4 regions of the Halomonas sp. 141 genome follow, and region 4 is predicted to be linked to each of the others. Evidence: predicted binding sites of a transcription regulator. Region 4 holds the regulator's gene; each other region holds the start of a gene.
What was found. The regulator sigma-54, encoded in region 4, starts transcription at its own class of promoters, with help from an activator protein. The targets are predictions, from matches to a motif close to TGGCACNNNNNTTGCTNT.
Positions count from the first base shown of each region.

Region 1 (7,329 bases), on a different contig from region 4:
GGTTTGCGGTACCGCCTTGCGGGAAAACGCTTCGATGGAGTCGTAGCCCTTCTCTGCCATCCAGCGGGAGAGGCCGTCTTTCATTTCCTCCACGATTCGGAAGCCATTGAGCATGGCCGCGGTGCACACCTGCACGCTGCCCGCGCCCAGGGCGATGAATTCCGCAGCATCCCGCCAAGTGGAGATCCCGCCAATACCGGAAATGGGCAGCGTGGGCGTGGCTGGGTCTCGGGCAATTTCTGCCACCATGTTCAGGGCGATGGGTTTCACCGCACTGCCGCAGTAGCCGCCGTGGGTGCTCTGATGGCCTACGGTGGGTTTGGCGACCATGTTGTCCAGATCGATGCTGGTAATGGAGTTGATGGTGTTGATCAACGAGACTGCATCGGCGCCGCCCCGCAATGCCGCCTGGGCACCCACGCGTATATCGGTGATGTTAGGGGTGAGCTTGACGATGACCGGTTTGGAGTAGTGCTTTTTACACCAGTAGGTGACTTTTTCGATCAAATCCGGGTTTTGGCCCACCGCTGCGCCCATGCCGCGTTCCGGCATGCCGTGGGGGCAGCCCAGATTGAGCTCGATGCCGTCTGCGCCGGTGGCTTCCACCCGCGGCAGGATATACGCCCAGGCCTCCTCGTTGCAGGGCACCATGATGGAGACGATCAGCGCCCGGTCCGGCCAATCCTTCTTCACCTGGGTGATCTCTTGAAGGTTGATCTCCAGCGAACGGTCGGTAATCAGCTCGATATTGTTGAAACCGATCACCTCGCGGTTTTTGCCGTAGTGGGCCGAGTAGCGGGAGGAGACGTTCACCGCCGCGGGCTCTTCGCCAAGGGTTTTCCATACCACGCCGCCCCAGCCCGCTTCATAGGCGCGCACCACGTTGTAGGCTTTGTCGGTAGGCGGGGCCGAGGCCAGCCAGAAGGGGTTGGGGGCTTTGATACCGGCAAAGTTCACCGACAGATCGACGCCGTTCACCACGCTGTCGCCGCTATGTTTCTTGCCTGGAAAAGAGAGGGTGTTGAAAGGTGTGGTGTTCATGCGGCCTCCTGCTGGGCGGCGAGCGCTTGATGGATGGCGTGGGCGGCCAGCTTGCCGTGCTGCACGGCCTGCACGGTGAGGTCCTGGCCGGGTTTGACGCAGTCGCCGCCGGCATAAACGTTGGGCAATGAGGTCTGGAACAGCTCATTGACGTGGATGCGCTCGCCATCTCGGGCCAGTTCGGAGGCGGTGGCATCGCGTAGGCTGTCGCCCTCGAAGCCCTGGCCGATGGCGGTGAAAATGGCATCCGCCGCGATCTCGAAGGTCTCACCCGTGGTGGAGAGGCTGCCTTGCTGCTCTGCGGTGTGGGCAAAACGCATGCCTGCCACTCGCCCTTGGGCGTCCAGCAGAATTTCGTCCGGCTGGGCCCAGGTCACCATACGCACGCCGTTGGCCTTGGCAATCTCCTGTTCGTGGTCGGTGGCGGACATCGCCTCAGTGCCACGGCGATACACCAGAGTGACCTCCTTGGCCCCCAAACGCGCCATTTGCGTGGCCATGTCGATGGCGGTATTGCCAGCGCCAATCACGATGCAGCGCTTGGCCACGGCCAGGGTGCCCAGGTCATCGGTTTGGCGCAGGGTCTTGATGTAGTCCACGGCGGGCATCAGGCCCGGTGCATCTTCGCCGGTCAGCCCTAGCGTGCGGCTGGCCCCCAGCCCTAAACCCAGAAACACGCTGTCGTACTGCTGGCGCAGGGTATCGAGAGTGAGGTTGTCGCCCAGACGTTGGCCGTACTGGAGGTCGATGCCGCCAATGTCCAGCAGGAATTCGACTTCCTTGCGGGCAAAATCGTCGGTCATCTTGTAGCGGGCAATGCCGTACTCGTTGAGCCCGCCAGGCTTTTGCTCGGCCTCGAAGATGGTGACCTGGTGGCCCAGCATGGCCAAGCGATGAGCGCAGGAGAGGCCCGCAGGCCCCGCGCCCACCACGGCAACATGGCGGCCAGTGCTGGCGGCCCGCTTGAAGGGGTGGCTATCGAACTGCATGTGATCGGTAGCGTGACGCTGGAGCAATCCAATCAGTACCGGCTGGCACTCGGCGTCGTGGTTACGCACGCAGCTGCGTTCGCAAAGGATTTCCGTGGGGCACACTCGGGCGCAGCTGCCGCCGAGGATATTGGCTTCCAGAATAGTTGCTGCTGCGCCATTAATGTTGTTGTCACTGATCTGGCGGATGAAGCTGGGAATGTCGATGTCCGACGGGCAGGCCTCGACGCAGGGCGCGTCATAGCAGTACAGGCAGCGCTGGCTTTCGATGATGGCCTGGCGCGGCGTCAGCGGCGGATGCAGGTCGCTGAAGTTGCTTGCCAGCGTCGCTGGGTCGTAGGTGCCGACCTCTTTTGCGCTGGGCAGATGATCAAGTGAATGGGTCACGGTCGTTTCTCCCTGGTCCTTCTGGATCGTTCTGTTCTTCGTGGGGCGTCTGTTCTTTGTGGGGCTAGGCTCAGCGAGTGACCGCCACGGGGGCATTCAGCTCGGCACGTTTTGCGAGCAGCTCGAACACGCCGGGGTAGGCGGGGCGTTCCAAGTAGCGCCCTGCGCCGCGCTCGGCGTGCAGCTCGCCATCCCGCCAGGTCCATTTGCCCTGGCTGATGGTATGGCGGGCAATGCCGCGCACCGTCTTGCCCTCGAAAATATTGAAATCGACGTTCTGATGGTGGGTCCTGGCGGAAATCGTGCGGGTGCCGTTGGGGTCCCAGACCACGAGGTCGGCATCGGCACCCACCTGAATCGCCCCTTTGCGCGGGTAGAGGTTGAAGATTTTGGCGGTGTTGGTGGAGGTGACCGCCACGAACTCCTGGGGCGAGAGCTTGCCGGTATTCACCCCTTCGTCCCACAGCACGGCCAGGCGGTCTTCCACACCCGCAGTGCCGTTGGGGATCTTGGTGAAGTCATCTTTCCCGGCGGCCTTCTGCTCTTCGCAGAAACAGCAGTGGTCGGTAGCGGTGGTTTGCAGATTGCCAGATTGCAGGCCATGCCAGAGCGCTTCCTGGTGGCCTTTGGGCCGGAAAGGCGGGCTCATTACATGGGCGGCGGCGGTGGCCCAGTCCGGGTGCTGGTAAACACTGTCATCGATCACCAGGTGCCCCGCCAGGCACTCGCCAAACACCGGGTGGCCCTGCTGGCGGGCGTAGGCGATTTCATCCACCGCGTCTTTGGTGGAGACGTGTACCAGGTAGACCGGCGCGCCGAGGGTGGAGGCAATGCGAATGGCGCGGCTGGCGGCTTCGCCTTCTACCTGCGGTGGGCGGGAAAGCGGGTGGGCTTCCGGCCCGGTGATGCCCTGGGCCAGCAGCTTCTGCTGCATGTGGTAAACCAGTTCGCCGTTTTCGGCATGCACGGTGGGCACCGCTCCCAGCTCCAGGCAGCGGGAAAAGCTCTCCACCAGAATGTCATCGGTGGCCATGATGGCGCCCTTGTAGGCCATGAAGTGCTTGAAGCTGTTGACCCCGTGGTCGCGTACCAGGGTGCCCATTTCCTCTTTAACGCTCTCATCCCACCAGGTGATCGCCACGTGGAAGGCGAAGTCGGTGGCGGCTTTTTCCGCCCAGCCCTGCCAAGTCTCGAAGGCTTCCAGCAGCGACTGGCCGGGGCTGGGGATCACGAAGTCGATGATCGTGGTGGTGCCGCCCGCCATGGCGGCGGCGGTGCCGGTGTAGAAGTCTTCGCTGGCCACCGCGCCCATGAAGGGCATCTGCATGTGGGTATGGGGGTCGATGCCGCCAGGCATCACCAATTGGTTGCTGGCATCGACGATCTCGCAGCCTTCCGGCACGTCCAGGTCGGTGCCAATGGCGTGGATTTTGCCATCGACACACAGCACATCGGCGCGGTAAGTGTCGGCGTGGGTGACCACCGTGCCGCCCTTGATCAATAAGCTCATGGTTCGCTCCTGTCGTTGTGTTTAGCCAGCAGAATCATTCACCGTCGGTGAGGCGGGTGTAGGTTTCGGGGCGGCGGTCGCGGAAGAACTGCCAGTTGTTGCGCACTTCGCGCACCATGTCTAAATCGATCTCATGCACCAGCAGCTCGTCTTCCGTGGCGCTGGCCTGGGCTTCGATCTTGCCGCGTGGGTTGACGATGTAGCTGGAGCCGTAGAAGTCGCCGATATTCCAGGGCGCCTCGGTGCCAACCCGGTTGATAGCGGCGATGAAGCAGCCGTTGGCGGCGGCGGAGGCGGGTTGCTCCAGCTCCCAGAGGTATTGGGAAAGACCGGCCACCGTGGCAGAAGGGTTGAAAATTACCTCTGCGCCGTTGAGCGCCAGTGCCCGCCAGCCTTCCGGGAAGTGGCGGTCGTAGCAGATATACACGCCGATCTTGCCGTAGGCGGTATCGAAAACCGGCCAGTTGGATTTGCCTGGTTTGAAGAAGAATTTCTCCCAAAAGCCAGCCACCTGGGGAATGTGTGTCTTGTGGTATTTGCCCAGGTAGCTGCCGTCGGCATCGAACACGGCGGCGGTGTTGTAGTAAACGCCGGTCTCGGTCTCTTCATAGATAGGGACGATGATCACCATGCGGTGCTCGGCCGCGAGCTTTTGCATCATCTGGCAGGTGGGACCTTCCGGCACTCGCTCGGCGGCGGCGTACCACTTGCTGTCCTGGCTGGGGCAAAAATAGGGCTGATTGAACACTTCCTGAAAGCACAGCACCTGCACGCCTTGCTCGGCGGCTTGCTGAATCATGGGCAGGTGCGCTTCGTTCATCGCGTCACGAATGACGCCGGGTTCCTGATCGGTGCTGGTATTCAGGGCCATCTGGATCAGGCCAATCTTCATTTTCTGCATGGACTACCCCTCTTTTGTCATAACGCGACGACCTCCGAATGGATGGGAAGTCAGTCGTGTATCGCTCGGTGCTGGGCGTGTCATGAACGCGACTCACGGTCGGGAATTATTATTGTTCAAAAAGTTGTCATATTGGACAGCTTTTTGAACATAGCGCTGGATGAAGGCTGTTTGCAAGCAGTTTTTATAGAAAAGCACGTGAGGTTTTAAGTGTTTGTTTTTGCAGTTTTTTAATTTTTTAACCTGGCTTTTTTGTCAATATGGTGAAGCGTTGCACTATTATGGTTTTTATATTTTATTCATATTTATCAGTATCTTGTTGTTTTTTTATTGGTTGATTTTGATTTCTTTTGCATCTTGATGGTGCGTTTTATAGGGATGCCGCTACCCTTTTTATGAGGTTTTAATCCCCGCGCGTATAACAACAACGATACGAAAGGCGTCGCTATTATATATGTCTATCAAGTCAGCTTTGTGTTCAATGGGTTAGTGCCGTGGGCGTGCGTTTAGGCACGTTTATTGCTGCACAACTTGCTGAACCTTTGAAGATAAAAAGGCAATGGCGAGGCTGAGGAGACAACAATGACGGCAGCTAAATCTCGAATGATCGATCAGCAGGGGTTGGTCGAACTGGCAGTGGAAGATGATGTGCGTGAAAGCGCTCGCTTCAATGAAGATATTGCGCCTACCGAAGCAAAAGAGCGTACCTGGAGTAAATGGAACATTGCGGCGCTGTGGGTCGGTATGTCGATCTGCGTGCCTACCTACACCCTGGGCGGCGTGCTCACGGCCTACTTTGGGCTGAGCGTTGGCGAGGCGCTACTGGCCATTCTGCTGGCCAATGTGATCGTGCTGATTCCGCTAACGCTGAACGCTTTTCCCGGCACTAAATTCGGCATTCCCTTTCCGGTGGTGCTGCGCTCTTCGTTTGGCATCTTGGGTTCCAACGTGCCCTGCCTGGTCAGGGCGCTGGTAGGCTGCGGCTGGTTTGGCATTCAAACCATGTTTGGCGGGCTGGCCATTCACCTGCTGCTGTCGGCGCTGTTTCCCGCCTGGGCGGCGCTGGGTGGCGTCGGCGAAGTAATTGGCTTCTTCGTGTTTGGCGCCATGAACCTGTACGTGGTAATTCGCGGGGCCGAGTCGATCAAGTGGCTGGAAACCCTGGCGGCACCGCTGCTGTTAGCCGTGGGGATCGGACTGATGATGTGGGCGTGGCCGCACATGTCGATGACCGAACTGCTGGCCCAGCCGCCGTCGCGCCCGGAAGGGGCTTCGGTTTATGGCTATTTCTTTGCTGGCCTGACGGCCATGGTGGGCTTCTGGGCGACGCTGTCACTGAACATTCCTGATTTCAGCCGCTTCGCCAAGAGCCAGAAGGACCAGATCGTCGGGCAGATCCTGGGCTTGCCGTTGACCATGTTCTTCTTTGCTGCCCTGGGCGTGGTATTGACCGCCGCCTCGGAAACGCTGGTAGGCCAAACCGTGGCCGACCCGGTGCGCCTGATCGGCTATATCGACAGCCCTTTCTGGGTCATCATGGCCATGCTGCTGATCATCGTGGCGACCATCTCGACCAACACCGCTTCCAATATCGTCTCACCCACCAATGACTTTCAGAACATTGCCCCCAAGCTGATCAACCAAACCCGTGGCGTGCTGATGACCGGCGCCGTGGGGGTGCTGCTGATGGGCTACGACCTGCTGCAAAAGGCGGGAGTGGTGAGCCAGGGCGTTTCACTGGAGCAGATGTACTCCAACTGGCTGCTGGGCTACTCCAGCCTGCTGGGCCCGATTGCAGGCATCATGGCGGTGGATTATTTCCTGATCAAACGCCAGCGCCTGGATGTGCCTAGCCTGTACATGGACCACCAGGCTTACCCCGCGGTCAATATCGCCGGATTCATTGCCTTCGGCATTCCGGTGAGCCTGACCCTGCTGTCGCTGCTGACCGGTACCATGAACTGGTTCTATGACTACGGCTGGTTCACGGGCTCGGCGTTGGGGGCGCTGGTGTATTACGTCGCCAGCCGTACGCTGGCGTCGTCTCCCCAGGCAGGCCCTGTGCCGCTGATGGCCAGCGAGGCGGCTCGCCAGCCTTGATGCGGTAGCGCATGGCGCAGCTAGCTGTCGGGCAGAGCCTGGCGGGCTGCGCCGCTGGGCTTTGTACGAAAATTGCCTATGCTCGCCCATACGGCGTTAAAAATCGGCTCGTGCGCGAGTCCGATCAAAGTACTCATTTACACCTTGTAAACTCCGTCTTTTCGCCGATTTTTGCCTTGTCTGGCCATCGCTCGCCGACTTTTCGTACAAAGCCTAGTTGGCTTCCTTCACCAGCCCCAGGAAGGCATCCACCACGCGGTTGGGGCGGCGGTCGTGGCGGGTAATTAGCACGAACGGGATGCGATAGGCGTAGTGCTGGGGCAGCAGGGCGCGCATCTTGCCTGCGCTGACCCACTGGGCGGCCACGTGTTCGGGTAGAAAGCCAATGAAGCGCCCGGTCA
Region 1 is NZ_PINZ01000011.1:17,188-24,516, forward strand. It holds gene preA (NAD-dependent dihydropyrimidine dehydrogenase subunit PreA) at 1-1,041, opposite strand, end outside; gene CWI66_RS07240 (NAD(P)-dependent oxidoreductase) at 1,038-2,417, opposite strand; gene hydA (dihydropyrimidinase) at 2,488-3,927, opposite strand; gene CWI66_RS07250 (nitrilase-related carbon-nitrogen hydrolase) at 3,962-4,828, opposite strand; gene CWI66_RS07255 (NCS1 family nucleobase:cation symporter-1) at 5,411-6,928, shown strand; gene CWI66_RS07260 (LysR family transcriptional regulator) at 7,142-7,329, opposite strand, start outside.
Region 1: a site for sigma-54 is predicted at 5,337-5,354, ahead of CWI66_RS07255 (NCS1 family nucleobase:cation symporter-1). Genes of this name have one in related genera too.

Region 2 (7,329 bases), on a different contig from region 4:
ACCGCTGATCAAGACGTTGGCCCCGGTCGGCGCCACCATGGCAATCTGCTGGATCAATTTGGCCACCGCCGGGCTGTTGCCCACGATATTGCGGTGATTGACCTCTGCCTTGATCTCCTCCTGAAGGTATTCGTTCTCCAGCTCCAGCCGCCGTTTCAGCGACTCGACCTCCTCCAGGGCATCGCGCAGCTGCTGCTCTGCCCGTTTGCGTTCGCGGATATCACGAAACAGCACCACGGCCCCCACCAGCCGCCCCATCTCGAAAATGGGGGTGCTCGTATACTCGACGGGAATCGCCTCACCGTTCTTGTGCCAGAACACTTCATCGTCGACGTGGTGCACCTGGCCATCGCTGAACGAGGCATGGATGGGGCACTGCTGCACCGGGAAATGCGAGCCATCGGCATGGGTATGGTGAAACATCAAATGCGCATCGTGGCCCACCATATCCTCGGTGCTCCAGCCCAGAATGCGTTCGGCCGCTGGATTGACGAAAGTGGTTCTGCCCTGCGCATCCAGCCCGTAGATGCCCTCTCCGGCGGCGCTGAGAATCAGCTGGTTCTGCCTTTCGATTCGCTCGAACACCTGCTCGACGCGCTGCCACCCTACATCCCCCTGGCGATGCTGACGCCCCAGCTCGGCGCGGGCGCGCCGCTGCTCGGCCTTCTGCCGGTCGATCAGGGTCAATAAGAGCCGCGGGGGGTCCGGCAAACGCTCACCGAAGACTTCTACCCGGCGTGGCTGACGCACGCTGTCCAGCACCACCAGGTCATCCGACCACGCCTGCCCGGTAGTCAATACCTCATCGGTAAAGCTGACCCACAGCGGCAAGGAGGCACTCAACCGATGGCTGAACGGCGACGCCCGCCAATCGCCCTCTTCCAGCATCAACAGTTGGCAGGCCGCCGCATTGGCAGCCACCAGCTCATCGGCCAGCGGGTCGACCACTAGCATGGCCAGCGGGGCATGGCTGGCCATGAGCTTGAGCGACGGCTCGCTCATCAACGGCTCGGTCGTCATGGGCATGGGGGGCATCTGCATCTCCTGGCGATGGCGGCGACATACCCACTACCCATACAAACAACGGGCCAATAACGATATTTCGTCATTTAAACAACGAAATATCGTTATTAACGAAAAATCGTTGTTTTCAAGCATGGCCTCCAAGATTCCACCAAACACCACAACTTATTGAATTTATGAATCTTTAAACAAAACGAACGGTTGTGGCACACAAGTCGCACTACCGAAACAGTGCCGCAACGCTCTGTTTCGCACCAAGACGGCGCAGCTAGAAGCCCATTTGCTCCTGAGAGGTGAACGCCCATGAAAGAGAACAATGACCACAGCAGTCTCGGCAACCCTTTCGATCACCGTCAATCGCTGATCCATGGCCGCCAGTGTGATTGCCACCAGTGCCACCCTGCCCGCCCCAGCGTACCTTCCCATCAGGCCACCCTGGCCGGTGGCGAAGCGCCGCCCAGCAATGCCGAACAGATCATGGATCGGGTGGTGGAGAGCGCGCTGGTTCGTGGCATCTTTGGCCATAGCGACATGCACCGCCGGCAATTCATGAAGCTGGTGGGTGGCGGCACCGCGGCGGCTGCCCTGGCCACGCTGCTGCCCATGGAGTCGATCAAGGCGGCGGTCAAGGAGAACCTCGGCCCGCTGGAGAAAACCGAGCTGGACATCGGCTTCATTCCGATCACCTGCGCCACGCCCATCATCATGGCCCACCCCATGGGGTTCTATGAGCGTTACGGCCTGAACGTCAATGTGATCAAGACCGCTGGCTGGGCGCTGATTCGCGATAACTCGCTGAACGACCGGTACGATGCCGCTCACATGCTCTCCCCCATGCCGTTGGCCATGAGCCTGGGGGCAGGTTCGACCCAGCGGGCCTTCGTGACGCCTGCCATCGAGAACGTCAATGGGCAAGCCATCGTGCTGCACAACGACCACCAGGACAAGCGTGACCCGCAGCAGTGGAAAGGCTTCACCTTCGGCGTGCCCTTCGAGTACTCCATGCACAACTTCCTGCTGCGCTACTACGTGGCCGAGCATGGCCTGGACCCGGATCAGGACATTCAGATTCGCGTCATTCCGCCCCCCGAAATGGTCGCCAACCTGCGCGCGGGCAACATCGATGGGTTTCTCTCCCCCGACCCGTTCAATCAGCGCGCCGTGTTCGAGCGCATCGGCTTCATCCACCTGCTCACCAAGGAGATCTGGGACGGCCACCCGTGCTGCGCCTTTGCCACCAGCGCTCGCTTTGCCCAGCAAAACCCCAACACCTACGGCGCGCTGCTGCGGGCGATCATCGATGCCACCCAATACTCGTCCGACCCGGCCAACCGTTCGGAAATCGCCGAGGCCATTGCCCCGACCAACTACCTGAACCAGCCGGTCACGGTGATCGAGCAGGTGCTGACAGGGCGCTTTGCCGATGGCCTGGGCAATGTTCAGAACGTGCCGGACCGGATCGACTTCGACCCCTTCCCCTGGCACTCCATGGCCGTCTGGATCCTGACCCAGATGAAGCGCTGGGGCTACATCGAGGGCAGCGTCGATTATCAGCAGATTGCCCGGGATGTCTTTTTGGCCAGCGAAGCACGCACGGTGATGAACGAGCTGGGCTACGACGCCCCCGAAGAGACCTCGCGCAACTACCAGATCATGGGCAAGACCTTCGACTACACCGACCCCGAAGGGTATCTGGCCAGCTTTGATATCCGCAGGAGCTAATCATGGACCGCACCACTACCGACTGGAACATCAGCCTGAACGTGCGCGCTGGCTTGTTAGCCTTCGTCCTGCTTGCCGTGCTGCTGGGGCTATGGGAAGGACTCGACCGCTCGCCGCTGCTGGGCGGCACGGAAGAGCTGAGCGAGTACGAACTGCTGCTGGGCGGGGCCGATGAAACGGCCCGCGTTCCCCCGCCGTCGGCGATTTTCGAGCGGGCATGGGAGCAGCTTTCCAACCCTTTCTATGATGCAGGCCCCAACGACAAGGGGATCGGCATCCAACTGGGTTACTCCCTTTACCGCGTGCTCAGCGGCTATCTCATGGCCGCCGTGGTAGCGATCCCCATCGGCTTTCTGATTGGCATGTCACCGCTGGCGTATAAAGCGCTCAACCCGTTTATTCAGGTCTTGCGGCCGATTTCTCCCTTGGCCTGGATGCCTCTGGCGCTGTTCATCATTCGGGATGCCGAAGCGTCAGCCATCTTCGTGATCTTTATCTGTTCCATTTGGCCGATGCTGCTCAATACCGCCTTTGGCGTGGCCGGTGTGCGCAGCGACTGGGTGAACGTGGCACGCACCCATGAACTGTCGCCGCTGCAAACGGCCTTCAAGGTCATTTTGCCCGCCGCGGCCCCGACCATTCTGACCGGCATGCGTATCTCCATCGGTATTGCCTGGCTGGTCATCGTCGCCGCAGAAATGCTCGTGGGTGGTACCGGCATCGGCTACTACGTCTGGAACGAGTGGAACAACCTGGACCTGACCAGCGTGATCTTTTCCATCCTGATGATTGGCGTCGTCGGCATGCTGCTGGATATGTCGCTGGGCTATGTCGCCCGTTTCGTCACCTACGCCGAATAAGGAGCCTGTCATGAGTCATGCCTTTGTAGAGGTGCAGAAGGCCGCCAAACGCTTCCCCGGCGCTGGCAAGGACGCTGCACCGCTCACGGTCTTCGAAGACATCAGCTTTCAGCTCAAGAAGGGCGAGTTCGTCTGCATCATCGGCCACTCCGGCTGTGGCAAATCCACCATCATGAATGCGCTGGCCGGGCTGGATCAGTTCTCCGAAGGCTCCATGGTCATGGATGGCAAGGAGATCCATGGGCCGAGCCTCGAACGTGGCGTGGTATTTCAAAACTACAGCCTGCTGCCCTGGCTCACTGCGCTGGACAACGTGCGCTTTGGCGTACGTGCCCGCTGGCCCGCCTGGAGCGAGCACGAAATCACCGAGCACAGCATGAAATACCTGACCCTGGTGGGCTTGAAAGAAGTGGTCGGCCGCAAGCCCGCCCAGCTCTCTGGCGGCATGCGCCAGCGGGTCAGCATCGCGCGTGCGTTTGCCACCAAGCCCAAGTTGCTGCTGCTGGATGAGCCCTTTGGGGCCCTGGATGCCCTCACCCGCGGCGTCATCCAGGACGAACTGGTCAAGATCTGGAGCCAGGACCAGCAGACCGTGTTCATGATCACCCACGACGTGGACGAAGCCATTCTGCTGGCCGACCGTATCTTCCTGATGACCAACGGCCCCCAGGCGCGGATTGCCGAAGCGGTCGAAATCGACCTGCCACGGCCGCGCCAGCGGGCGGAGATCGTCAAGCATCCCCACTTTTATACGATTCGCAACTACCTCGTCGACTTCCTGGTAAACCGCTCCAGTGAGCTACGCACCCAGGAGTCCGACGGCAAGGGCCTGCGCTACCCCACACCGGTCAACCCCGTGACCCTGGCAGAAGGCAGCGCCTCGCCCGACTCCACCCCGGCACCCAAGAGCGTGCCGCCCCAGGAAAAGCTGGTCACATTTACTCCCAAGGAGATCCGTCATGGATAAGCTTGAAATGCGTCACACCCTTCTCGCCGCCAAGGCACGCAAGCAAATGAGCTGGGACGAGATTGCCAGCGCGGTCGGCATGTCACCGGTCTGGGTGGCGTCAGCCTGCTACGGCATGAACAGCGCCAGTGCCGATGTCGCCCATAAACTGTGCGACGTGCTGGAAGTCGATGGCGACGTGGCCACCGCGCTGACCGCCTTCCCCACCAAGGCATGGGATGAGGCCATTCCTCAGGACCCCTTCATCTACCGCCTGTACGAAGTGGTCGGCGTTTACGGTGAAACCCTCAAGGATGTCGTGCAGGAGAAGTTTGGCGACGGCATCATGAGCGCCATCGACTTCACCATGGAGATGGAAAAGATCGAAGACCCCAAAGGCGACCGCGTGCTGCTCACCCTGAACGGCAAGTTCCTGCCTTATAAATCCTGGTAAGCCAGCGACAGGGCACCGCCCCCTGACAGGGTGGCGGTGCCCAACCTACCGCCAAATCGCGTATCATGTGGCCCTCTGCTGACTTTCGCCGCTCAAAAAGGGGCATGATCCATGTATAAACTCGCTTTTTTTGTTCCTGTCGACCATGTCGAGAGCGTCAAGCGCGCCGTGTTCGACGCGGGTGCGGGGCGTATCGGTGATTATGAGCACGTCTGTTTCCAGACCCGCGGCACCGGCCAGTTTCGGCCGATGGAGGGCGCCGAACCGCATATCGGTCAGGTAGGCACCCTGGAAAGGGTGGAAGAGTTCAAGGTGGAGCTGGTCTGTGACGACGCGCACATCCAGGCGGCCATTGCCGCCCTCAAGCTGGCCCACCCCTACGAAGAAGTGGCCTACGACGTGTGGCAGCTGGCCAACCTGTAGGCGCTCCCCCCTGCCCCATCAGGCACTGCCGAAGTAGCGCTCGCGGTCTTCGGGTGTGATCTTGCTGATGTGCAGCGGAAACTCCGCCTGCTGGCGATCTTCGAAGTAGTGCCGCAGGGTCCGCTCGATGGTAGGAAAGGCCAGCGCGTCCCAAGGGATTTCGTGCTCTTCGAAAAGCGCCACCTCCAGGCTTTCTGGTCCGGCACTGAAGCCACCCACCAGGTCGGCACGAAAAATCATGTAGACTTGATTGATGTGCGGCAGGTCGATCAAGGTGTACAGGTCTCCCAGCACGACTTCGGCGAAGGCCTCTTCCCAGGTCTCCCGGGATGCGGCCTGCTGCGTGGTTTCGGCGTTTTCCATATAGCCTGCCGGCAGCGTCCAATACCCTTTGCGCGGCGCAATGGCGCGTTTGCACAGCAAGACCTTCGAGCCGCTCACCGGCAGCGTACCCGCCACAATGCGCGGATTCTGGTAGTGAATGGTACCGCAGGCATCGCACAGGTAGCGGGGGCGGTCATCTCCGTCAGGCACCGCAAAGCGGACTTTTTCACCACACTGACTACAAAAGTTCATCGCGTTTTCTCTATGGCTGGAAGGGCGAGCTATCAACGCGCTTGACGCTGATCGTCATGGCTGGGTAAAAGAGAACAAAGTCACGGGAATCCCCTATGTTAGAGAAACTGCGCAAACAGCTGCAACTGCATACGCCTCAACGGCTGGACCACGTTACTCTGCCAGAGGCCGCCGTCTTGATGCCCATCGTCGAGCGGCCATCGCCGACGCTGCTGTTTACCCGCCGCGCGGGCCACTTGACTACCCACAGCGGCCAGGTCGCTTTCCCCGGCGGCAAGCGTGAAGCCACCGATGCAGACCTCTACGCCACCGCACTGCGGGAGGCTCAGGAAGAGATTGCGCTAGCACCGCAGGCAGTGCAGCCGCTGGGGCGCCTGTCCGATGTGATTTCGCTGCACGGGATACGGGTCACCCCCTGGGTAGGCCTGATCCCCCCCGACCTGCCATTGGTGGCAGACCCGGCGGAGCTGGATGCCATTTTCGAAGTGCCGCTCAGCCACTTTCTGGAGGACCAGCGCACCCATACCGATGTCATCACCGTGGATGGCGTCGCTCACTACGTGCCCAGCTACCGAGTAGACAGCCACGTGATCTGGGGGCTCTCGGCCATGATGCTGGTGGAGCTGCTGGCCGAAGGGTTTGGCATGGACATCGACCTTTACCGCCGCCCGGTCGGCGCCTTGCGCCACTACCCCGAACGGCGCTCTCCTCAGCGCCCAGCCACCGTCAATCGCAACGACAAGCCAGTCACGAGACACACCAAATGATCGCTTCCATGGAAACCCGCCCCCATGCTCTTGCCCCCGATGCCCACGTGGCTCTGGTCGACGCCCTGGTGGAACAGGGCTGGTACGTGGGCCAAGGGGTCATCGACCCGGCCCTGTGCCAGGCGCTGCAAGGCGAGCTGCTGCACCTGGCAGCCCACGATGCGCTCGATGAAGCAGGCATTGGGCGTGGTCAGCAGCACCTGCTGCGCAAGGATATTCGCGGCGACGCCATCCACTGGCTGGACCGTGAAAGCGAAGCCCAGCGGCACTATCTCGATGCCATGGCCGAGCTGCAGCGCTCGTTGAATCAGGCGCTGTTTCTTGGCCTGTTCGAGTACGAGGCGCATTTTGCCCACTACCCTGCCGGGGCGTTTTACCAACGCCATCTGGATAGCTTTCGCGGGCGGGCCAATCGCGTCATCTCGACCGTCGGCTACCTCACCCCCGACTGGCCCGCCGATGGTGGAGGCGAAATGGTCATCTACGACCCCGAAGACCCCAGCCGGGAAGTAGCCCGGGTCGTACCCGAAGCGGGAACGTTTGCCTGCTTTTTATCGG
Region 2 is NZ_PINZ01000008.1:3,515-10,843, reverse strand. It holds gene CWI66_RS05690 (sigma 54-interacting transcriptional regulator) at 1-1,026, opposite strand, end outside; gene CWI66_RS05685 (CmpA/NrtA family ABC transporter substrate-binding protein) at 1,327-2,745, shown strand; gene ntrB (nitrate ABC transporter permease) at 2,748-3,605, shown strand; gene CWI66_RS05675 (ABC transporter ATP-binding protein) at 3,616-4,572, shown strand; gene cynS (cyanase) at 4,565-5,005, shown strand; gene CWI66_RS05665 (Nif3-like dinuclear metal center hexameric protein) at 5,117-5,428, shown strand; gene CWI66_RS05660 (NUDIX hydrolase) at 5,447-6,004, opposite strand; gene CWI66_RS05655 (CoA pyrophosphatase) at 6,100-6,771, shown strand; gene CWI66_RS05650 (2OG-Fe(II) oxygenase) at 6,768-7,329, shown strand, end outside.
Region 2: a site for sigma-54 is predicted at 1,228-1,245, ahead of CWI66_RS05685 (CmpA/NrtA family ABC transporter substrate-binding protein). Genes of this name have one in related genera too.

Region 3 (7,329 bases), on a different contig from region 4:
GTATGAGGCTGGCGTTAGGTAAGCCTCGCTGGGGTCGTTCAGTATGCCTTGTGGATTGGGGAAGGCGTTGAAGAGTGATGAAGGGACGAGGGCGACGATCAGTGTGGGGGGGGGGCGGTAGAAAAGCGTGCTTTCAACGCGCTCAGTGGAGAGCCTCGCGGCAACCCCAGTGCTTGCCCGCTGAGGGTCTTCAGGCGGGTAGGGCAGGCATGCAGGCGCTGTAGCAGGTCGGTCATTGCCGTGACCTCCAGCTCGGGGTCGAAGCCTCCCAGGCGTTCCAGCCAGGTTCGGCTGATGGCCATGTAAGGGGGCAATGCGGCGTTAGGGCCACGTAGCTGCTGCCAGAGGCGCTCTGGCAACCGAGGCGTCATCGCGCTGATGATCAGCGCATCCAGCGTTTGCGTATCTAGCTCGGGGTACAGCAGGGGCCATAGCTGTGCAGGCAATACCTGTTTGTGCATGGCCACCAGCAGCCATTCTGCTTGGCTGACATACGCCGCCTGATTCAGGCGAGCGCCCAGTTTCTTCTCTGGGGTGACGAGGCAGTGGGCGTGAAAACGGTGCTCCAGGGTCGCGAAGCGCTCATCCAGAAACGCGGCGGTCACGATCACGGGCACGAGATGCTCGGCCAGGCCAGATTGACGAATGGAGCGCAGGTGGCGAGGAAGCCAGGCTCCCGCCACGGAAGCATCGACGATAAAGCAAACCGTACCCATGAAAGCGGCTTCCTTCGTAGTAACAACTTTCCGTTTTGTAATTTATTGTAGGCATTGGTTTCTTTTCGTAGCAAGGAGAAATGGTGGAGAAAAGCATAAAAATAGACTGCCTTGCTATGCACTGATTTTGTGCAATAAGGGAATTTTTTGTATTTTTTTGGTGCATATTGAGCTTGAGACGTGCTTCATGCAGTAGCGTAGTGGGTAAATGCTACATCAGGAGGCATCGGAGAAAATGATTTTTGCTTTTTGAATCATGCTGTTATTTTTTCAAAAGCCATATTGGTGCAAAGTTGGCATGCTACGTGCTTATATTTCGTGACAGCTTCGTAGGCAGTTTCATGAACAGTTTCATGGGCCGTTTGTCAGTCGCTAGCAGGCCATAGGCAGAAGCCGCTTGGCGTGCTACAACGATAGCCGGTCTGAAATGATCGCTGGGCGATTTGTTATCCATGGTCAAGCAAACGTAAAGCGAACAAAAAAGACAAACGCGCCACGTGCCAAGGCATGTAGACGATTTGTTGAATAACACTTTTATCGATAGCTTATTGTTTCAAGCTCTAAGCCACGCTCATACCGGAGGACACTATGTCAGCCAAGACTCTTGCGCTAATCGAAGAACATGACGTTAAGTGGGTAGACCTGCGTTTCACCGACACACGCGGTAAAGAGCAGCACGTGACCGTGCCTGCGCGTGACGTGAACGAAGAGTTTTTTGAAAACGGCCAGATGTTCGATGGTTCTTCCATCAATGGCTGGAAAGGCATCAACGAGTCTGACATGATCCTGCGTCCGGAAGACGGCACCGGCTTCCTGGACCCCTTCACCGAAGACGCTACCCTGATCCTGCGTTGCGACATCATCGAGCCTGCCACCATGCAGGGCTATGACCGTGACCCGCGTTCCATCGCCAAGCGCGCCGAGGCCTACCTCGAGTCCACTGGCCTGGGTGACACTGCGTTCTTCGGCCCCGAGCCCGAATTCTTCATCTTCGACGAAGTACACTGGAAGTCCGACATTCAAGGCTCCATGTACAAGATCACTTCCGACGAAGGCGCCTGGGCCACCGACAGCAAGGTCGAGACTGGCAACCTGGGTCACCGTCCGCGCCTCAAGGGTGGCTACTTCCCGGTTCCGCCGGTAGACAGCTTCCACGATATCCGTGGTGCCATGTGTAACACCCTGGAAGCGATTGGCCAGACCGTCGAAGTACACCACCACGAAGTGGCCAACGCCGGTCAGAACGAAATCGGCGTGAAGTTCAACACGCTGGTGAAGAAGGCCGACGAAGTTCAGGAAATGAAGTATGTGATCCACAACGTGGCGCACGCTTACGGCAAGACCGCTACCTTCATGCCGAAGCCGCTGGTAGGCGACAACGGTTCTGGTATGCACGTACACCAGTCGTTCTGGAAAGATGGTCAGAACCAGTTCGCGGGCGATGAGTACGCTGGCCTGTCTGAAATGGCGCTGTACTACATCGGCGGTATCATCAAGCACGCCCGTGCTCTGAACGCCTTCACCAACGCTTCTACCAACTCGTACAAGCGTCTGGTACCGGGCTTCGAAGCGCCGGTCATGCTGGCCTACAGTGCTCGTAACCGCTCTGCGTCTATCCGTATTCCTTACACTGCCAGCCCGAAAGGCAAGCGTGTAGAGACTCGCTTCCCTGACCCGACTGCCAACCCCTACCTGGCGTTCGCAGCGATGCTGATGGCGGGTATCGACGGTATCAAGAACAAGATCCACCCTGGCGATGCCATGGACAAGAACCTGTATGACCTGCCGCCGGAAGAGGGCAAGTCGGTTCCCACCGTGGCTCACAGCCTCGACCAGGCCCTGGAAGCACTCGATGCTGACCGGGCGTTCCTGACCGAAGGCGGTGTATTCACCGACGAGATGATCGACGCTTACATCGAACTGAAAATGGAAGACGTCGAGCGTATCCGCATGACGACTCACCCGATCGAGTTCGACATGTACTACAGCTGCTAAGCTGATGGCATGACTGCTAAGATCACCCTTGCGGTGTGACGAGCCAAAACCCCGCCTCGGCGGGGTTTTTTTATGGGCAGAATAGTTGAGGAGGCAGCATGGTGAGTAAGCGGCGTGTTGCATGGTCAGCCATATTATCCACAGGGGTTTTCGTGGCCGCCTGCCTGTGGGTAAGCGCTGCCAAGGCACAAACGGTGTACCGCATCGTTGATGCCCAGGGCAACGTGACCTTTACCGATAACCCCGAGCGCGGCGGCGAAGTGTTGCGGCTGGCGCCTCTGCCCAGCTTGCCCGCTGCACGCCCAGCCGCGCTCTCGGCGGCACGCCCTGCAGGGCGCCCGGGCCAGCCGTTCATGCCCTATGACCGGTTCATCATCGTTGCCCCCGCGCCTGGGGCTTCTCTGCGCGGTGGCATGACGCCAGTGGAGGTCAGCGTTTCCCCTGCGCTGCGTGAGGACCACCAGATCCAGCTGCTCGTCAACGGCGAGCTTAGCCAATCCCCTCTGCATAGCGATGCCTTTTGGCTGGCAGGCTTGCCCCCGGGGCAGCATCGTTTGCAGGCAGAGCTGCTGGACAGCCAGGGGCGCATTCAGCATCGCACCGATCAGGTGACGATTTTTATCGCTGATTAAGTGTATGCACTATAATGGTGCGTTGAATTAGCTAAATCTTCCGTCCCTTGCGCTATAAACGCCCGAGCGGTATCGGTAGGCTGCCCCTAAGCCGTGCATGGCGCCGTTTTGGGTAACCTGGCGCGCTTTTTGCACTTCCTCAGCTAAATCACTAACGCTACGGTTAGCGACGCTTCAGGACACGCCATGTATCAGCGCTTACTAGAACACCTCACGACGGCGGTATTGCTGCTGGACGGCGAACTTCGGGTTCGCTGGATGAATCCGGCCGCCGAGGCGCTGCTGGCGGTGAGCTTCAGTCGGGTACAAGGCATCAGTCTGGACACCCTGCTGGGCGGTGACGAGAGTATCGATGACGTGCTGGCCAAGGCGCGCGATGCGTTTCACCCTTACACCCAACGCGAAGCGCGTATTACGCCGCTCAATAGTGACCCCCTGACGGTGGATTACACCGTGACGCCGCTGTCCGCCGACGAGCTGCTGCTGGAGGTGGAGCCCCGTGATCGGCTGATGCAGATTTCCCGGGAAGAAGCGCTGACCACTCGCCAGGAGACCATCAAGGTGCTGGCGCGTGGGCTGGCCCATGAGGTGAAAAACCCCTTGGGCGGTATCCGCGGCGCGGCGCAGCTGCTGGAGCGCGATCTGGACGACCCGGCCTTGCGGGAGTTTACCCACATCATCGTCGAGGAAGTGGACCGTCTGCGCGATCTGGTGGACTCCATGCTGGGCCCCAACCGCATCATCAAGCATGAGCCGGTGAACATTCACAAGGTGCTGGAGCGCGTGCGTGCGCTGCTGTTGGCCGAGCATCCGCAGGTCACCGTTAACCGCGATTATGACCCCAGTCTGCCGGACCTTTCTGGCGACGAGTCGCAGATGATCCAGGCCGTGTTGAACGTGGCCCGCAACGCGGTACAGGCCATGAGCGAAGCCGACACGCCGTCCCCCACGCTGACCCTGCGCACCCGTGCCCGCCGCCAGTTCACGCTGGGGGCCGAGCGCCATCGGCTGGTCAGTGAGGTGGGCGTGATCGATAACGGCCCCGGCATTCCCGATGCGTTACGTGAAACGCTTTTTTACCCCATGGTGTCAGGCCGCGCGGAAGGCAGCGGCCTGGGGCTATCGATTGCTCAGTCAATTTTGCATCAACATCAAGGATTGATCGAATGCGATTCCCGACCCGGACACACCGAATTTCGTTTACTGATTCCATTGGTTATTAATTTACCGGAGATGCGTCATGACTGAGGCGACACGTACCGATGTTGCACGGGTGGTTATCGTCGATGATGACCGCGCTATCCGCTGGGTGCTGGAGCGCGCGCTAGCGCAACCCGACCTGGATGTCGAATGTATCGAGCGGGCGGATACGGCGCTGGCTCGGCTGCTGGAAAATCCACCAGATGTGCTGGTCACCGATATTCGCATGCCGGGAATCGACGGCCTCGACCTGATGTCTCGCGTGCGTGCGGCTCACCCCGATCTGCCGGTCATTGTCATGACCGCCCACTCGGACCTGGATAGCGCGGTGGCCTCTTATCAGGGGGGCGCTTTCGAGTACCTGCCCAAGCCCTTTGATGTCGACGAAGCGCTGGCGCTGGTGCGGCGGGCGGTGGCCCATGCCCGCGAGCGGCAGCGGCCGGTCAGCGTACCGGAAGGGCTGAGCGCCGAGATCATCGGCGAAGCGCCTGCCATGCAGGAGGTGTTTCGCGCCATTGGCCGCTTGTCGCACTCCCATATTACGGTATTGATCAACGGGGAGTCGGGCACCGGTAAAGAGCGGGTGGCCCAGGCGCTGCATCAGCACAGCCCGCGCTCCGGCAAGCCGTTCATTGCCCTCAATATGGCGGCAATTCCTCGTGACCTGATCGAGTCGGAACTGTTTGGCCATGAGAAAGGCGCCTTTACCGGTGCCGCCCAGCAGCGCCAAGGGCGTTTCGAGCAGGCCAACGGCGGTACGCTGTTTCTGGATGAAATTGGCGATATGCCCGCCGAGACGCAAACGCGCCTGCTGCGGGTGCTGGCCGATGGCGAGTTTTACCGGGTCGGCGGCCATACGCCGGTCAAGGTGGATGTGCGCATCATTGCCGCTACCCACCAGAACCTGGAATCTCTGGTGGATGAAGGGCGTTTTCGTGAGGATCTGTTCCACCGCCTGAACGTGATTCGGGTGCACCTGCCGCGCCTGGCCGAGCGCCGTGAAGACATCCCCCGCTTGACGCGTCACTTCCTGGCGGAGGCGGCCAAGGAGCTATCCACCGATATCAAGGTGCTGACGCCCGAGGCAGAAGCTCACCTGACGCGGCTGCCGTGGCCGGGTAACGTTCGTCAGCTGGAAAATATCTGCCGTTGGCTCACCGTGATGGCATCGGGCAGGGAGATCCTGATCGAAGACCTGCCTCCCGAGCTGCGCTCGGTCAGCGCGCCGGAAGGAGGTGCTTACGGTGATTGGCGCTCGGCCTTCCGGGATTGGGCCGACCACGCCCTGGCCGAAGGGCATACGCACCTGTTGGAAGAGGCGGTGCCGGATTTCGAGCGCATCCTGATCGAAACCGCCCTGAAGCACACAGGGGGGCGCAAGGGGGAAGCGGCCGAGCTGCTGGGCTGGGGGCGCAATACCCTGACACGCAAGCTCAAGACGCTGCTGCCCGCGCTAGCCGACGAGTAGCCCTGTTGGCAATCGCCGTCGGCTCGGCGATGCTGGCCCGGAACCACTAAAAAGCCCGCTGACACGGTCAGCGGGCTTTTTCATGCCATCCTGTTGATGGCATGCGGGGCAGCTTAGTCGTCTGCGCCCGGTACGCCGCCCAGCTCTTCGATCAGCGCCTTGTAGCTTTCGGTCTGCTCGGTGAGGGTCTGGGTGACTTCGTCTTCAGACAGGTACACCACCGGCATCAGGATGCGCTCTTCGGTGATCTCGATGAAGCGCTCATCCTGAGTGGCGGCTTCCAGTGCTTCTGCCAGGCGCTCGACGTGGGCATCCGGCGTATTGTTGGGCACCATGACCACGCGAATTTCTGCCGGGTTGATGTCATAACCGGCTTCTTGCAGGCTGGGCGCATCCGGGAAGGCTACCAGACGGTCTTCTGCCAGGCTCAGCAGGACCGGCATTTCACCCGTTTCTGCGTAGCCGGAGTGGGTGCCGCCGCTATAGGCGAAGTCCACGTCGCCAGAGAGAATCAGCGGTGCCATGCCAGCGCCGCCTGCCGTGGGCACGATGCGCAGGTCAAGACCTTCCTGCTGGGCAATGTACTCGATGATCATGCGATCCAGGGCGGTCTGCGTGGCATAGCTGGTGCCGGGGTTTTCGCGGGCATACTCCACCAGCGACTCCCAGCTGTCACCAAAGGGGCGATTCTCGCCGGTCACGATAGCCGACTGGCCCAGCGTCACGCCCGCCACGTAGCGGAAGTCGTCCAGCTGGTAGGCGGTTTCCGTGGCCAGCGGGCCGTAGGTGATGGTCATGGAGGTGCCAAAGGCAAAGGTGTAGCCTTCGTCGTTATTGTTGGCCAGGCGAGTCAAGGCCACGCCACCGCCCGCGCCCGGCTGGTTGACCACGTTCACCGGCTGGCCCAGCTCTTCTTCCAGTACGTTGGCCAGCACGCGGGCTTGAATGTCGGTGCTGCCGCCTGCGCCAAAGCCGACGACCATGGTCAGCGGCTTGCTGGGGAAGTCATTGGCCTGGGCGGTGCCAGCGGCCAGGGTCAGCGCTGCCGAAACGATGGCGGTGGTCAGAAGATGCTTTTTCATGGTGGTTTCCTCGATGGTTTTTTCTTGGTAGTGAAGGTTGCTCGGTTTAGCCGTGTTGCCGACGCTGCCGGTACTGGCGATAACTGCTCCACAGCAGGTGCAGTACCAGCAGGCCAGTGGCGACCACAAACGTCAGTGCAATGGGGCGCTGCATGAGAATGCCGATGTCGCCCCCGGAAAGAATGACTGACTGGCGCAGGTTCATCTCCAGCATGGGCGTGACGATGAAAGCGACC
Region 3 is NZ_PINZ01000047.1:15,825-23,153, reverse strand. It holds gene CWI66_RS15125 (acyltransferase family protein) at 1-6, shown strand, start outside; gene CWI66_RS15120 (hypothetical protein) at 99-716, opposite strand; gene glnA (glutamate--ammonia ligase) at 1,305-2,711, shown strand; gene CWI66_RS15110 (DUF4124 domain-containing protein) at 2,864-3,343, shown strand; gene glnL (nitrogen regulation protein NR(II)) at 3,530-4,591, shown strand; gene glnG (nitrogen regulation protein NR(I)) at 4,584-6,011, shown strand; gene CWI66_RS15095 (tripartite tricarboxylate transporter substrate binding protein) at 6,125-7,093, opposite strand; gene CWI66_RS15090 (tripartite tricarboxylate transporter permease) at 7,140-7,329, opposite strand, start outside.
Region 3: a site for sigma-54 is predicted at 1,011-1,028, ahead of glnA (glutamate--ammonia ligase). Genes of this name have one in related genera too.

Region 4 (7,329 bases):
GCGTGGGCTCTGCCAGCGGCTCGGCATCACCCTGGAGCAGGTCGCCTTCTGCGGCGATGACCTCCCGGACCTGGCGCCGATCAAACGCTCGGGCGTCGGCATCACCGTCCCCAACGCACCGGACTACATGCATACCCACGCCGATTGGATTACCGACCGTCTGGGCGGGCATGGCGCCGTTCGCGAAATTTGCGACACGCTGCTGACCAACCAGGGGCACTGGGACGCCGTGCTCGACACTTACCTACACGGCTCCACCTGAATGGGCATCAGGGTGAAAAAGCGCGTCTGGCTGACGGGGCTGGTCATCACCCTGGGGGGACTGCTGGTTTGGCTGGACCCCCGCGCGCCCCAGCAGCGCGAGGTAGATCCTGAGGCTCAGGCTCAGGAGCCCGGACACGTGCTGGAGAGTGCCGAGATCACTCTGTTTGGTGAAGATGGCACTCTGCAACAGTCGCTGGTCGCGCCGCGACTGGTACATACCCCGCAAGCGGCGATGACCAACGTCACGTCACCGCGCGCCACGCTGTTCGATAGTGAACAGCGTGAGTGGTTGGCGGTTGCCGATACCGGCACCCTGAACACGGACACCCAGGCGCTGACGCTGGCCGGATCGGCACGGCTATTGGCACCAGACGAAGGCTGGCAGCTGGATACCGACCTGCTGCATTATGATGGCCTGGCACGTCATGCCTGGAGCGACACCCCCGTAGTGCTGCAGCAGCCACCCCAGCGTATCGAGGCATCCCGTATGGATGTCTGGCTGGACGATAGTCGTGTCAGCTTGATCAATAACGTGCGCGGCGTGCACCCGCCCGCCCCCCACCCTTCTCAGGAGTCGCCATGAACGCCCTGCTTCGTACGGCACTGCTCGCCCTTGCCGTCCCCATGGTGGTAGGCGTACTGCCTGCTACTGCTCAACAACAGGCCCCTATCGAAGTAGAGGCCGACCGCCTGGACCTGGACCAGCGCGCGGGCACGGCGGTTTACTCTGGCAATGTCGATATTCGTCAGGGTGAAATGCAGCTGCGCGGAGAGCGTGTCGAAATTCACCGCAACCAGGCCGGCGAACTCTCCCGGGCCGTCGCCACGGGCGAGCGTGCCTACCTGCGCAATCAACTGGAAGACCAGACGACGCCCATGGAAGGCTGGGCGCGCCGCATCGTCTACCACGTGTCCGAACGCCGCGTCGAGCTCATCGACCAAGCCGAACTGACCCAGCAAGGGGATCGTTTCCAGGGGGGACGGCTCGAATACTTCATCGACCGCGGGGTGGTGCAAGCGCGCTCTGATGTCAGCGGCAGTTCGCCACAGCGCATCCGCATGACCCTGCAGCCCGAACAATAGCGAGAGGACGCCCCGTGACAGCGATGACCCCCGACACCGCAGCGGTCAAGACACTCCATGCACAGCATCTGGCCAAGAGCTACAAACGCCGCCGCGTGGTCAAGGATATCAATCTGGAAATTGCCCAGGGCAGCGTGGTGGGCCTGCTGGGCCCTAACGGCGCGGGCAAGACCACCTCGTTCTACATGATCGTCGGCCTGGTGAAATCCGATGCTGGCAAGGTGGGCATCGACGATCTCGACCTGACCCGGGCGCCCATGCATGAACGCGCGCTGGCGGGTATCGGCTACCTGCCCCAGGAAGCATCGATCTTTCGCAAGCTGTCGGTGGCCGACAACATCATGGCCATTCTGGAAACGCGCCGGGAGCTGGACCGCAATAGCCGAGAAGCGAAGCTCGAATCCCTGCTGGAAGACTTCCACATCACCCATATTCGCGACAACCTGGGCATGAGCCTGTCGGGCGGCGAGCGGCGACGGGTGGAAATTGCCCGCTCGCTGGCCACCGAGCCCGCTTTCATTCTACTGGACGAACCTTTTGCTGGCGTCGACCCCATTTCCGTGGGCGATATCAAATCGATCATACGCGCGCTCAAGAAGCGTCATATTGGCGTCCTCATCACCGACCACAACGTGCGTGAAACCCTGGATATCTGCGATATTGCCTATATTGTTGGCGACGGACACATCATAGCCAGTGGAAACCCCCAGGAAATTCTCAATAACCAGAAGGTGCGCGACGTCTACCTGGGCGCCGACTTCCGCCTTTAAATAATGGCCCACGAAGACATTTTATTTAGTGGCATGCTTATTGCACTTGCACCAAACGGAGAGTCGCTCTAGGGTGGAGCTTTCTGATTAACGAGTGGTTCTCAGATGGTCATGAAAGCTTCTCTTCAACTGCGCATCGGCACACAGCTGACCATGACACCTCAGCTGCAGCAGGCCATTGCGCTGCTTCAGCTATCGACGCTGGACCTTCGTCAAGAAATTCAGCAGGCGCTGGATGCCAACCCCATGCTCGAACAGGAGGATGAGTTTGGCGAACAGGCGGTCAGCGAGCCTCAGGAAGCCGAGTGGGCAGACAGCATTCCCAACGAGCTCTCCGTGGACAGCGACTGGTCCGACACCTACCAGGACATGGGCAGCGCGGGCGGCAGTAGCGAAGGCCCGGACTTCGAGCGCCAGGCGGCCGGGCAGAGCCTTCACGGGCACTTGCTCTGGCAACTGGCCATGACCGACTTCTCTGCGCGTGAGCAAGCCATTGCCGAGAGCCTCATCGATGCGCTGGATGCCAACGGCTATCTGACCCAGCCGCTCAACGACATCCGCGAGGGGCTCAAGGCGCAGGGCCACGATGGCCTGAGCCAACGCGAGGTCGAAAACACCTTGCTGCGCCTGCAGCAGTTCGAGCCTACTGGCGTGTTCGCCCGTGACCTGCGCGAGTGCCTGATGCTGCAGCTGGCCGCGCTACCCGAAGACACTCCGCTGTTGATGCCCGCCAAGCGTCTGGTACGCCAGTTTCTCGAAGCGCTGGGCAAGGACGACATGCGCCTGCTGAAACGACGCCTGAGCCTCGATGACGAGCAGCTGGACGATGTCATTCGTTTAATCCGCAGCCTTGACCCTCGCCCCGGAAGCGCCTACGGCGTCACCGACGACAGCTATGTGACGCCGGACCTGGTGGTACGTCACGATCACGAGGGCTGGCATCTGGAACTCAACCCGGAAGCGCTGCCTCGGCTACGTATCCAGCCCGACTACGCCAGCCTGATCAAGCGCGCCGACAAGAGCCAGGACAACCAGTTTTTGAAAGAGCACCTCCAGGAGGCTCGCTGGCTGATCAAGAGCCTGTCGAGCCGCAACGACACGCTGCTGCGCGTGGGGCGCGAGATCATTGCCCGCCAGATAGGCTTCCTCGAGCAGGGTGAAGAGGCCATGAAACCGCTGATTCTGGCCGATATCGCCGAAGCGGTAGAGATGCATGAATCGACCATCTCCCGGGTCACCACCCAGAAATACATTCATACCCCGCGCGGGGTCTTCGAGCTCAAGTACTTCTTCTCCAGCCAGGTCAGCGGCCAGGAGGGCGGCGACAGCCACTCCAGCACGGCCATTCGAGCACGCATCAAGAAACTGATTCAGGACGAGCCGCCAGGCAAGCCACTCTCCGACAGTCGCCTGGTCACCCTGCTGGAAGAGGGTGGCATTACCGTGGCACGCCGCACCGTCGCCAAGTACCGAGAGTCGATGGGTATACCTTCGTCGAGCGAGCGACGCCGTTTGCGCTAGTTAAACGCTCTTGCCCAACAAACTCGCGGCGAGGGCTTTGCAATGGCCCAAAAAGGGTTACAATCGAAGTACAGTCCGATGGATAAGGAGCACGTCAATGCAAGTAAACATCACTGGTCATCACGTTGAACTGACTGACGCCTTGCGTGACTACGTAAACGAAAAGCTGGAACGCGTTGAGCGTCACTACGACAACATCACGACCGTCCAGGTCACCTTATCTGTCGAAAAGGAGCGCCAGCAAGCGGCTTGCACGCTGCATGCCGCAGGAGCAGACCTGCATGCGGAAGCGCAGGATAATGACATGTACGCGGCCATTGACGCCCTGGCGGACAAAATCGACCGTCAGCTGGTAAAACACAAGGAAAAAGCACAAGCCCGCGCCCAAGGCGCTGGCGTGCGTTAAACCGATGACGTTGGAAACCATACTCCCCCCGGAGCGCGTGCTGTACGACGTGCCCGGGGGCAGCAAAAAAAGGGTGCTGGAGTTTTTCAGCACCTTTATCGCTCAGAACACGCCCAGCCTGGACAGTCAGGAAGTCTTCAGTCGCCTGATTGGCCGTGAACGGCTGGGCAGCACTGGTATCGGCAATGGCGTAGCCATCCCCCATGCACGCAGTCCTCACTGCAGCACGCCCATTGCTGGCTTTCTCAAGCTAGCCGAGCCCGTCGACTTCGATGCCATCGATGGTGACCCGGTCGATCTGGTCTTCGTGCTGTTGGTTCCCGAAGAAGCCGATGACACGCACCTGGCCCTGCTGGGGCAGGTGGCCACGATCATGAATGACGCTGCCACACGCCAACAGCTGCGCAATGTCAGTAGCCAGCGCGCATTGCTCGAGCTGCTGACCGACAAGATTCGCGAGCAGGCTGCCTAGCGCAGCCATTGCCAGGCAGCAAGGCACACGGCAAGCCCTCTATCCCTTTGATACCCAAGAGAGATGCGCTATGCAGCTGGTGATCATTAGCGGCCGCTCAGGGTCCGGCAAGTCCATCGCCCTACAGGCGCTGGAGGATCTTGGCTATTACGCCATCGACAACCTGCCCGCCATGCTGCTGGGCTCGCTGGTCGATGAATTGCGCGAGCAAGGGGGGCGAACTCACCTGGCGGTCAGCATCGATGCGCGCAACCTGCCCACGGCGCTGGAGCAGTTGCCTGCGTTACTGGAAGAGCTACGTCAACGCCAGATCCGTTTTCAGGTCATCTACCTGACCACGGACGCACGCATTCTGCTGGAGCGCTACTCGGCCACCCGGCGGCGCCACCCGCTGACCCGGGATAGTGACATGACCCTGGAAGAAGCCATCGACAAGGAAGAGCAGACGCTGCTCGACATTCGCGATCTGGCCGACCTGTTGATCGACACGTCACGCCTCTCGGTGCACGATCTTCGCCGTCGCATCACCGATCAGGTCGCTCACCAACGGCGTGACCAGCTGACCCTGACGTTTGAATCCTTCGGCTATAAGCGGGGCGTACCCATGGATGCCGATATCGTGTTTGACGTGCGCTGCCTGCCTAACCCTTATTGGGACCCCAGCCTGCGGCAGTTCACCGGACGCGATGCCAATATTCAGGCCTTCCTGGGCGGCTACCCCATCGTCGATGACATGCGTGACGATATTCATGCCTGGTTGGACAAGTGGCTGCCCGCCTACCAAAGCAGTCAACGTAGCTATATGACCGTGGCCATTGGCTGCACTGGCGGCCAGCATCGCTCTGTCTACATGGTGGAACAACTGGCGCAGGCGCTGGTCAAGCGCACTGGCGCCATTCAGCTCAGGCATCGGGAATTGGGCTTGCAGTACACGCTAAGCGAATTACCCGCTACCGTCGATGCCGCTTCTTCCATCCCCCCCAGCGACACGACTTCACCCTGATATCACTCGGCAAAAAGGAACCAGAGTGCCTGAAAGAACCTTAACGCTGACCAATCAACGCGGCCTTCACGCCCGCGCTGCCACCAAGCTGGTCACGTGCGGCCAGCAGTTTTCAGCCCGCATTCATGTTTACAAACAGCAGCAGAAAGCCGATGCCGCCAACATCATGTCGCTGCTGATGCTGGCGGCCCCTTGCGGCACTTCGCTGACCATCACCGCAGAGGGCGAAGATGCCGACCAGGCCCTGGATGCCATCCAGGCCCTGTTCGACGCACGTTTCGACGAGGATCAGTAACCCTCGTTAGCTGCCCGCCACCGTCATGGCATCCACCAGCCAGCTGCCGGTATGGATGCTGCCCCGCGTATCGGTATCGTCGCCAATGCCCACCAGGCCAGCGAACATGGTGTTGAGATTGCTGGCAATGGTGAACTCTTCGATGGGGTATTGCACCTCGCCATTCTCTACCCAGAATCCGGCGGCACCGCGAGAGTAGTCCCCCGTTACGCCATTGACCCCCTGCCCCATCAGCTCGGTCACCCAAATGCCCCGCCCCATTTGCTGCAGCAGCTCATCACGCGATGTCAGCGGGGCCAGAAGACGCAGGTTGCGCGCTCCGCCGGCGTTTCCGGTCGACTGCATGCCCAGGCGGCGGGCACTGTAGGCAGACAGCATGTAGCTGGCGACCCTGCCCTGCTCGATGAAACGGTTATCCCGGGTCTGCACGCCCTCGGCATCGAAGGGCGAACTGGCGGTGGCACCGACTTCCATGGGGCGTTCTTCCAGTCCCATCCACTCTGGGAAAAGCGGGCTGCCCAGGCGATCACACAAGAACGATGCTTCACGGTATAGTGCGCCACCCGCCAACGCGCCCATCAGGTGCCCTATCAGGCCCGCGGCCAGGCTGGGGTCGAACAGCACGGGAAAGGTACCGGTAGGCGGTTTGCGCGAACCCAGCCGTCGCAGGGTGCGTGCAGCCGCTTCGCGCCCGACCTCCTCCGGGTCACGCAACTGTAGAGGGTTACGCGCCGACGTGTAGTCATAATCGCGCTGCATACCCTTGCCATCCTGGGCAATCAACATGCATGACAACGAATGGCTACTGCCCTTTTGGGTGCCTAGAAAGCCATGGCTATTGGCATAGACCCGAACGCCCTCGCCACTGGACAACGAGGCACCTTCCGACTGGTGAATACCGTCCACGCTGCGCCCCGCCTGTTCACAGCGCAGCGCCAGCTCGATGGCCTGTTCGGTCGAGAGCGCCCACGGGTGATGCACCTTGAGATCCGGCAGCCGGGTCGCCATCAGCGCAGCATCTGCCAACCCGGCAGCAGGGTCTTCACCGGTATAACGCGCAATTGCCAGAGCCTTTTCCACCGTGGCGCGCAGCGAGGCGCTGCTGGCATCGGTGGAGGAGGCGCTCCCCTTGCGCTGGCCAACGTAGACCGTAATGGCGATCCCCTGGTCACGGGAAAGCTCGACGGTCTCGACCTCGCCGAGCCGTACGCTGACGCCCACCCCCTGGTCGACACTGGCGCCTACTTCAGCGGCATCGGCGCCCAGCGTTTTCGCCAGGCCAAGAGCTTCTTCCGCCCGCTGCGCCAGTAGCGCCTGTTGCGCTGCTGCATCAAATGCCTGTGCCATGTGGTCTCCTTTTCGCCTCAATTGCATTGGCGAATCAATGTTATGGTCGCAGCCTGATATAATGCTGCCGACGAATCCAAATCAGTGAGTGTCTGTATGCCTAAGCAACGCCCCGAGCCCCTCGATATTGACGAGCAGGAAGAGCGTCCCAGTAAATCCCAGCTCAAG
Region 4 is NZ_PINZ01000002.1:96,941-104,269, reverse strand. It holds gene CWI66_RS01845 (KdsC family phosphatase) at 1-262, shown strand, start outside; gene lptC (LPS export ABC transporter periplasmic protein LptC) at 263-847, shown strand; gene lptA (lipopolysaccharide transport periplasmic protein LptA) at 844-1,347, shown strand; gene lptB (LPS export ABC transporter ATP-binding protein) at 1,371-2,117, shown strand; gene CWI66_RS01825 (RNA polymerase factor sigma-54) at 2,223-3,638, shown strand; gene hpf (ribosome hibernation-promoting factor, HPF/YfiA family) at 3,736-4,044, shown strand; gene ptsN (PTS IIA-like nitrogen regulatory protein PtsN) at 4,049-4,516, shown strand; gene rapZ (RNase adapter RapZ) at 4,587-5,519, shown strand; gene CWI66_RS01805 (HPr family phosphocarrier protein) at 5,545-5,814, shown strand; gene pmbA (metalloprotease PmbA) at 5,821-7,161, opposite strand; gene yjgA (ribosome biogenesis factor YjgA) at 7,258-7,329, shown strand, end outside.